Regions from separate parts of the Paenibacillus sp. FSL P4-0338 genome, predicted to be linked through region 2. Evidence: riboswitches for the same ligand, from Rfam matches in the RefSeq annotation. Region 2 holds a riboswitch; each other region holds the start of a gene.
The links. A riboswitch is a leader RNA that binds a small molecule or an ion and turns the genes downstream of it on or off. The one in region 2 is predicted to bind cobalamin.
Positions count from the first base shown of each region.

Region 1: it holds a riboswitch for cobalamin, as region 2 does, so the genes downstream of both, MKZ07_RS28355 (S-layer homology domain-containing protein) here and MKZ07_RS32950 (energy-coupling factor ABC transporter permease) in region 2, are expected to answer to the same signal.
Region 3: it holds a riboswitch for cobalamin, as region 2 does, so the genes downstream of both, MKZ07_RS25980 (anaerobic ribonucleoside triphosphate reductase) here and MKZ07_RS32950 (energy-coupling factor ABC transporter permease) in region 2, are expected to answer to the same signal.

Region 1 is NZ_JBBOCG010000002.1:1,007,286-1,010,563, forward strand. Features, by position in the region: cobalamin riboswitch at 965-1,142, shown strand; gene MKZ07_RS28355 (S-layer homology domain-containing protein) at 1,350-3,278, shown strand, end outside.
Region 2 is NZ_JBBOCG010000002.1:2,059,042-2,062,319, reverse strand. Features, by position in the region: gene cbiQ (cobalt ECF transporter T component CbiQ) at 1-154, opposite strand, end outside; gene MKZ07_RS32955 (energy-coupling factor ABC transporter substrate-binding protein) at 151-444, opposite strand; gene MKZ07_RS32950 (energy-coupling factor ABC transporter permease) at 444-1,208, opposite strand; cobalamin riboswitch at 1,494-1,687, opposite strand; gene MKZ07_RS32945 (ArsR/SmtB family transcription factor) at 1,827-2,759, shown strand.
Region 3 is NZ_JBBOCG010000002.1:441,012-444,289, reverse strand. Features, by position in the region: gene MKZ07_RS25990 (sugar phosphate isomerase/epimerase family protein) at 1-701, opposite strand, end outside; gene MKZ07_RS25985 (MTH1187 family thiamine-binding protein) at 749-1,057, opposite strand; cobalamin riboswitch at 1,399-1,631, shown strand; gene MKZ07_RS25980 (anaerobic ribonucleoside triphosphate reductase) at 1,976-3,278, shown strand, end outside.

The sequences.
Region 1 (3,278 bases), 1.1 Mb from region 2:
TGCGATCAGGTAACATTACTTACAGAGATAGGTGTACTCTGTACAACTAAAAACAGTGAAAAGGAAGGCATACCTCTCCTAACTGTATTCTATACAACTATATTTGCCCTGAATGGGCGAAAAGCCGGGTACATAAGCATTTTAGTTGCACGAAATACAGCTAAAAGTACATTTGGCCGTAAATCAGACGATTTAGTTGTACAGATTGCATTTAAGCATAACGTTCTCACCTTTGTTAGTTGGGGGACTGCAAACCCTCAGCAAGCGAGGGGATTAAATGAATGTTGATTAGTTTGAACCTGATGATCGACTAGCGGCAGCTGAACCGTTGTGCGCATATAGCGCGGCATGGAGGACTAGTCATAGCCTAGTGCATGCTACTTTAACGTAGTACAATGATTGGCGCTCCAGCGGGCTGATAAGAGCATAAAGTAATTAGTTAAGTATGGTAGTGTCCGGAAGAAGCGGCTCGATCGCACTTTGTACACTAGAATCAGGCATAATGGAGTTAATATGGCGTTCTGTTGTATTTGGTGCAGTGGATTTTTGGGATTTGGCCCGGCTGAGGGGGATTTGCCGAAATCGATGGTATGAAGTGCAACAGAATGCGTTATCGGCTGCTTTTATACTAATTGTGATGTATAGAATACAATCGGCCTTCTGCCGCGGTCTCCATAGGTGCGCTAGAGTGTTGATTTGCAGTAGACCAACGTCTTGATTAGCAGCAGAAGATTAACTTTTTATAGTCCTGAATAGTACGAATGTGCCGGGGGAGCGGGCATGTGCTATTCAGGATTTTTGTGCGGAATGGGCTGAGTCTTGGGGCGCTGGAATAGATATACCTTGTCTATAGACATACAGGGGAATAGTCGATATGATGGTTTGAGAATATTAAAATTTAATAAGCTTTGGGAAAAGGTGCAGATTGCCTTAGAGACCGGACGCTGTCGCTAGCAGATGCTGGCAGGGCTATGTCTAATAGAGCAATCTGCTTAAAAGGGAAGCCCGGTGCAAGTCCGGCGCGGTCCCGCCACTGTAAATACGGAGCAACTCCTGAGGAGCCACTGTCTGCTAATTGGATGGGAAGGCGGGGGAAGCGGTGAAGTATGAGCCAGGAGACCTGCCTTTTTCGATGTTGTTTCTATTCTTCGGGGGTAAGAATGTGGAGCAGATGCTGATATTGGCGAGGGCTGTATAAGCTCAATGTAATGTTGGAGAGCCATCGACTCCTTCAGCCGCCCTGTATTGTATTCTTCCCCGGCCGCCCTGCATAGGGCGGTCTTTAGGTTGCCGCTCTCTTTGCGGAGGAAGCAGGATTCATCCATTCTATTTCAGGAAAGAGGTTAGTTATGAAGAACCATTCTCTATCATCCAGGTTCATACGGTTGGGGCTTGCTGTCATTATGCTGTTCGCACTGCTGGGAGCAGCTGTAGCCCCGGCAGGACAAGCTGCTGCTGCACAGGCAGGCGGGACTTCCGCGCCCGCAGTATCCGCTCTGCCCGCAAGTGAGGCAGCCAGCGTAACCGCTGCGGTCTATGCTACTGCGGAGTTCATGCTGAAGAACGGAGTCCAGTCGGACTGGCAGGCGATTGGCCTTGCACAAGCAGGCTACAAGGTTCCTGCCAGCTATCTGAAGGCGCTTGAAGGTAAGGTGAGTGAGGCTAAGGGTGTTTTTGCCAGAGCAACGGACTATGCCCGGATCACACTTGCTGTTAAGGCACTGGGCGGCGATCCTGAGAAGGTGGCAGGCTATAACCTGATCGAGAAGCTCTACAATCACGATGCAATTACCGGCCAGACGCTGAATAATCCGGTCTATGCACTGCTCGCTCTGGATTCCGGCAGCTATACGATCCCGGCAAATGCGAAATGGACACCGTCCAAGCTGCTGGCAGAGATTCTGGCGAAGCAGAACCCGGACGGCGGCTTCACCCTGACCACGGGTGCGAGTGATCCGGATATGACAGCGATGACGCTGAACGCACTGGCTGGACACAAGCAGGAAGCAGCCGTGAATACTGCCGGTCAGCGGGCGGCAGCCTGGCTGGCTAAGGCACAGGACAAGAACGGCGGATATGGCGACAGCAGCGAGAGTGTAGCTCAGGCCATTATCGGTCTGTCTGCCTTCGGCATTGATCCGGCAGGAGCAGAGTATACCAAAGGCCAGATTAATCTGGTCAGCAAGCTGCTGAGCTTCAGCGCAGCAGATGGCGGATTCGTCCACACTGCGGGCGGCAGCTCCAATCCGCTCTCTACGGAGCAGGCGCTGGAGGCTTTGGTAGCGTACAAGCTGTTTGGTACAGGCGCTAAGCTCTTTGATTTTAGCGGCACACCAGTGAAGAATCATCAGGTAAGTGTCTCGGTTACTGTTGAAGGTCCGAATGGAGCCTTGGCTGAAGGCGGCGTGTATGCAGGGAATGTGCTTAATGCACTGGAAAAGACAGCAGCCGCCAAGCGCCTGGCCCTGGTCAATGAAGCAGGCAATTATGTGACGGGGATCGGCGGCGTGATTGCGGGTACTTTTGGCGGATATGATGGCTGGATGTATGTGGTCGCCCGCGGCGGAGCATGGATCTATCCAAGTGTAGGGATGGGCGACTTCGCGCTGGAGGAGAATGACCGCATTGTGGTCTATTATGGCGGAGACAACACGCAGGTGGTTGATGCCGTAACCGTGACGCCCGCACAGCCGCAGCCTGGACAAGATCTGAAGGTGCAGGTGAACCAGAAGCAATGGGTCTGGAATGAGGCGACCTTCACCTCTGATCCGGTAACTTCACCGGCAGCAGGCGTACAGGTAACCATCGGCGGCAAAACGGCAGTTACAGATGCTGCGGGCGTGGCTGTTGTGGCTGGTGGTCTGCCGGCGAATAAATATACCCTGACGGTTACGGGATATCTGAAGGATAAGACCCCTGCCATCGTGCGTCATACGGTCCCGGTAACGGTGGCTTCTGCTGCGGCGGACCGTCCGGCTTTTGCCGATGTGAAGTCGATCTCGCCTTGGGCGCTGGAGTCAGTATACACGGCGTATGACCGCAAGCTGATGAATGGTGTGAGTGAGGGCAGTCTGGTGTTTGCGCCGAAAAAGAATATTACCCGTGCTGAATTTGCAGCGCTGTTGCTGCGGTTAACCGGGAATGAGCCGTCTGCGGCGGCTTCCGCTGGGGCCTTCAGTGATGTTAAGGCCGGTACATGGTATTATGGAACAGTGAACCGGGCGAAGGAGCTGGGAATTATCAGCGGCGTGACGGCTAAGACGTTCAAACCGGACGGG
Region 2 (3,278 bases):
ACCAGGACATCATCCATAGGGTGATTGCAGCCTGTAGTACCGGATGTACCGTGTAAGAGAGCAGGAACATCAGGGCTGCGAACGAGCTTTTCCACATCGGGGATAACTGGCGCAGAGCATTATTGTAGGAGAGAACGTCAATCCGCCGGATCACTTGCTGCTATGCTGCTTCGTCCCGCCCTGCTTGCCCTTGAGCAGCCCCAAGGTATAACCGATCACACCTGCACCAATCGCTGCCTGCAATGCGAACAACATACTCTCCGTCTCCCCCGGCAGCTCAATCAGCGGCTTGAACCACGGCTTATAGTCAGGGTTAATCTCGGTAATCACACCTTCAGCCGCATCATCAGCCCCTCCGAATTCCCCATTAACCAGCAGCAGCGGCAGAATGACCAGCAGAATAACAACCAGCAGCATCAATCCATTTTTCCATCTATTGCTCATTAGGCTCTTCCTCCGTTCACCTTGCGTTTCAGAAGCGACAATTCATTCGGGCTATACGATTTCAGCCAGTTCCACAGCAGTACCGTCAACAGCCCTTCACTGATGGCCAGCGGGATTTGCGTCACGGCAAAAATCCCCCCGAATTTGAGAAAAGAAGCCAGAACGCCGCCATCCGCCGCCGGAAAAGCCACCGCCAGTTGAAAGGAAGTCACTACATACGTACTCAGATCAGCCATCGCAGCCGCACAGAATAAGGCCAGCTTCTCGCGGTCCGGCATTTTCATCATCAGCTTATACACTGCATATCCGGCAAAAGGACCCGCCACCGCCATCGAGAACGCATTGGCTCCAAGCGTAGTGATCCCGCCGTGCGCCAGCAGCAGCGCCTGAAACAGCAGGACAATCGAGCCGATTACGCTCATGGGCAGCGGCCCCAGCATTACCGCACCCAGTCCGGTACCGGTGGGGTGGGAGCTGCTTCCGGTCACGGAAGGCATTTTGAGCGCAGACAGGACGAAGGTAAACGCCCCGGCCAGACCCAGCAGCAGCTTCAGCTCCGGGTTCTCCCGGGTCATGGCTCTCAGCTTGAAGATTCCCAGGACAAAGAACGGGATAAACGCCGCCCACCAGAAGACCGCCCAGCCAACCGGCAGGAATCCTTCCATAATGTGCATCGCGCGGGCCGTCCCCGGTTCGTTCAGCATAAAGTACACCGTAAATCCGGCAACCAGTGCCGCAAAGCTCCACCCTCTGTGTTTTTTCATTTGTCACCCTCCATGTTTGTTGATTTCCCATTTAAGATCATAAAGCCAAAAAAACCCACCCTAAAGGGTGGGAGTGTATGTACGCAGGCAAGTTCGATAGAGCACGCAGCCAGGAGCTAAGCGAAACAAGGTGCTTCTCATCGTCCCATCACTAGGGGCCGTATCCTTGTATCCAGCAGCTATAAACCGGGGGGCCTCTCTACACTCAAGATTCCTCCGGTCCATCAGGGCAGAACGCCTCTTCTCATTAACCTATCCGTACACCGCTCCTATCCGCGTAGAGTCGTGGTGTGCGTCGACAAGGTAGGTCTCCTGGCTTGGAATACAGGCGCCGCAGGCTTCGTCTTCCCCGGGGCTTCCCGAGTGACCTCATGAAGTGCAGCTCTTCCATACAGTGGCGGGACCGCTCGGGAGTTGCACCCGATTCCCTGTTATCCCTTGCCGCATCCGGCAAGAGCACCTTGTTTCATTGCTAATTCATCTCACATCATAGCGGACTCGGCCTAGCGTGTCTGTGATATAAATTGGAAAAGCTGGCCTGCAGCCAATCATGGCTTGTAGAAATTTTATTTGAGTAATATAATTATTAACTATATAACCTGAACGTGGAGGCATCCGATGAAACTTGATCTAACTGAACAATCCCTGCCAGTGTACGAGGCCCTGTCCAGTACCGTGCGCCTGCATATGCTGCGGCTGCTGTCCGATAAACCCATGAACGTGAAGGAACTGGCCGCAGCCCTCAAGCTAAGCAGTGCGATTATGACCATGCATGTGCGCAAGCTCGAAGCCGCCGGGCTGATCCGCAGCCACATGGCTCCCGGCAAAAGCGGACTGCAAAAGATTTGTACACTGGCCGCAGACGGGGCAGAGATTGTGTTTCCGGGACAAGCCCGGACTCCGCGCAGAGGGTACCGCAAGGACATCCCGGTGGGGCATTACTCCGACTTCCAGATCGAGCCTACCTGCGGACTGTCTACGACGGAGAGGGTCATCGGGCACTTTGACGATCCCCGTTATTTCTGGGACCAGGAGCGGGTGAACGCCGGGATTCTCTGGTTCGGCAAGGGGTTCGTCGAGTATAAAATCCCGAATTTCCTGCTGTCCAGCCAGCAGCCGGAGGAGCTTGCCATCACGATGGAGATTGCCTCCGAAGCCCCGTCGATTAACAACAACTGGCCGTCGGATATTACCTTCACGCTGAACGGACAATCGCTCGGCTTCTGGACCAGTCCCGGTGACTACGGAGATAATCCGGGAAAATACACACCGGCCTGGTGGCCCGCACTAACCAACCAATACGGCCTGCTCAAGCAGCTGCGGATTACGCAGACGGGTACCTACATGGACGGGCAAAAGCTGTCGGAGGTCACCCTCGATCAGGTAGGCATCCGCAACAAACAATGGACCTTCCGGCTCTCCGTCGAGGAGGATGCCGAGCACATCGGCGGTCTCACCCTGTTCGGCAAGGGCTTCGGCAATTACAACGAGGATCTGGTGTTTGAGTTGTTTTATACGGATGGTGTGGCAGATTTGCCGGGTTCTTTGTAAAGGCCTGCTTAGCAGGTAGGTAGGTAGGGGGAGATTGATTGATTAGTTAGACTAATTAGGTTAGTTTTCGTTTCAGCTACTTTTGGAGCCAAAACTCCTCACTACTGCTTAACGCCCACTTCCACGGATTTAGGGGTACTAATGTCTCTCATTTCCGCCCAAAGCCCACTTTCGACCAATTCAGGGGTACTAATGCCCCTCATTTCCGCCCAAAGCCCACTTTCGACCAATTCAGGGGTACTAATGCCCCTCATTTCCGCTCATCGCCCACTTTCAACCGATTCAGGGGCACTAATGCCCCTCATTTCCGCTCATCGCCCACTTTCGGCCGATTCAGGGGCACTAATGCCCCTCCCAACATCCATCCAGCCAGCTTCCCGCCGCATTAGAGGGATTTATCCCTCTCATTTCCTCATCCACCCCACTTTCTACCGTATCAGTGGGATTTATCCCTCTCATTCCCTCATCCAGCCCACTTCCCGCCGTACCAATTGGATTTTCCCCCTTTACTTTGCCAAC
Region 3 (3,278 bases), 1.6 Mb from region 2:
TCTTGCTCCACAATATAATAGAGAATTCCACTCTGCTCCGCGATCTCGAAGACGCTCTGGAAATCCACCTCTCCTTTTCCGAGATCGGTCTCCTCCTGGTTGGCTCCGAAATCCTTAATGTGGACCAGCGGAACACGTCCGGCGTACCTTGAAACATATTGAGCCGGGTTGGCTCCGCCTCTGTGTACCCAGCCCAGATCGAACTCTGCCAGCATCTGCTCCGCAGGAATCCGCTCCAGCCAGATATCGATGACCGCCTTGCCGTCAACCTCTGCGAATTCATAATCATGGTTGTGATAACCGTACTGCATCCCTGCCGCCCGGACCATCGCGGAAGCCTTCTCCAGGAATGGAATGATTCTTGTTACATCCTCTATGGAAGGGTTCTGCGGAAGCGGTGCCGATGGGGTGATCATATATTGCAGTCCGAGCTCTACACCATATTCAATCTCTTTGGCTAATGCCTGTTCCATCTTATCCAGACTGCTGAAGTCCAGACCTACATGCGCCGAAGGGGCAGCCAGGCCAAGTTCATCCAGCTTACGGCGCAGTTCCCCTGCAGATACACCGAAATAACCGGCGAATTCCACTGCCTGGTATCCCATCTCTGCCACCTTGCCCAGTGTACCGAGGAAATCGCGTTCCGTCTGGTCACGCAGTGTATACATTTGAATTCCGATCTGCTGTGCTGCTTCTGTCATGAAGAATCCGCTCCTTATCGGTTAATTCTGATTAGATACTATAGTGGTTACTCTCCCTGAAGCTTACGCTCCACGGATTCCAGCTTGCTGCGGCTGGTGGAGGTCTTGTCGCGCCGGTCGTCGATCTTGAGCGAGGTGGAGACTCTCTGCGCCCCGGCGGTGAACGGCGACTCATGCAGCGCTTCTACCGCAGCCAGAATCCGCGCTACCGGTCCCTCAATAATTGTACCCATAGAAGTTAGCTCATAGGTAATGCCCTCCACCGTCTCCAGCACGCGCTGCATCTCGGCCACATAACTGCTGAGGCTGGTGCTGCCTGTCCCAATCGGAATAACGGTCACTTCGCCAATTGCCATTGTGATCTCCCTCCTAATTATCTGTTGTTCCTGCCTCTTACTTATCCTCTTATTGTAACGCTTCGCCAAGCTTGCCACAAATCACCTGCCACCCCTCTCTATTCTATTAATATCCGTCAAAATAATTACCAGGATTAGACGCACTCTATTTATGGATTCTTTGTGGCGTATTTTCGGAGATTTTATGAAACATTCACGGCAGATTCGGAGGAAAGTTGTGGATTACCTGTGGACTAACTGTGGATCAGCTGTGAGTAAAAGCGCCGAACCCGCTCCCCGTGCGGGATTGCAAAAAAACATTTACAAACACAATATATTGCGGTAGCTTTAATAGATCACAACAAAATATAGTAGAAACGGGTGTTTCACCCCTTGTAATAGAGGTGCGACTTAATAGGGAAGCGCGGTGCAAAACCGCTGCGGTCCCGCCACTGTAACCGGATGCTCCCAGGGCGCGATGCCCCCAGGGCCGCATTCTCCGGCTAATTGCCACTAAGGGGCTGAATAAGCCCCCCGGGAAGGCACCGGAGGAGTTGCCGGAAGCCAGGAGACCTGCCTGTTTCGGTGGCACCGCTTAGACTCCTGCGAGGAACAGGGGAGGTGTCCGTATGCGGCCTGCCATAGCAGAGTTAGCCTTCCGTCAATCGGGCCATAGGCTGCCGATACCTGAGGACGATCGGGGATTATCTTCAGGTATCGGCTCTGCGGAATATACAAGAACGGGCGTAAGCTATTTGCCCCGTGTCTGCTCGTATGTTCCACCCAGACCACAGGCAAATTTCCGCTTACCGGATCTTTGCATCATGCATTCGGGCATTTCCGGCCTTCCCGGCCGGGGGTGCTTTTTTACTGATGTCCTGACCATTCTATCTATATTACATATTACGCTTACAATACCCGAGAGGAGAGAGTTATATAATGACACTGCTGGAGAAACGTTATAACGAAGGACAAGCTGCACAGGAGGATCTTTTGGAAGAGGTCATTCATCTGGGACGGGATATTATCGACAGCCGGGATCTGGATCTGCTGCGCGAGAACGCCAACCTGAACGGGGAGAGCTTCTCCGGCAAAATGAGCAAGTTCGGCAGTGAATACTCCAAATGGTATGCACGCAATTTCACCATGCCGCCACAGCTGGTACAGGCTACCCTGGATAATGTCGTCTATGTACATGACCTTGATCAATACGCCATTGGAACCACGAACTGCATCTTCATTCCGTTCGAACGGCTTCTCCGTGAAGGCTTCAACACCGGCAACGGCAGTGTACGGCCTCCTAACTCGATTATGACGGCGATGTCGCTGGTGGCGATTATTTTCCAGTCACAGCAGAATGCGCAGTACGGCGGCGTATCCGCCAATAAGCTGGATTATGACCTGGCCCCTTATGTTACCAAATCCTTCTCCAAGCTCTTCCGCAAAGGTCTGGAGTATTTCGAGGAGAATGCAGAGGGTTCTGCACTTGGGGAGATTACGATGAGCCGCAGCGATCTGGCTGAGCAGTATCCGCGCGCCTTCCGTTTTGCCCTGAAGGAGACGCAGAGCGAGACCCTGCAGGCCGCAGAGAGTATGGTACATAACCTGAATACGATGTCCAGCCGCTCCGGCGGCCAGATTCCTTTTACCAGCATCAACTACGGCACCTGCACCTCACCAGAGGGCCAGCTTGTGATCAGCTCGTTGCTAACGGCTACGATGAACGGACTGGGCAGCGGGGAGACACCGGTGTTCCCGATTCAGATTTTCAAATGCAAGCAAGGCATCAACCAGCAACCGGGTGATCCTAACTACGAGCTGTTCCTGAAGGCAGCCGAGTGCTCGGCGCGCAGATTATATCCGAACTTCGCCAATCTGGACGCTCCGCTGAACATGCAGTATTATGATCCGGCTGACCCGGATACCGAGTTCGCTACGATGGGCTGCCGGACCCGTGTACTCAGCGACCGCTTCGGACGCAACCACTGCTCCGGCAAAGGCAACCTGTCCTTCAACACGCTCAACCTGGTGCGTCTTGGACTGGCCCACGGCACGATAACCGGCCGCCGCCTCGCTGCTGACGAAGAAGGATTCTTCGACGACCTCAATCACTATATGGATATTGCACTGGACGGCCTGTTGCACCGCTTCCGTATCCAGGCTTCCCAGAAGGCCAAAGCCTCCGATTTCATGATGCGTGAAGGCGTCTGGGAAGGCGGCGAGCAGCTTGCCCCCGATGACA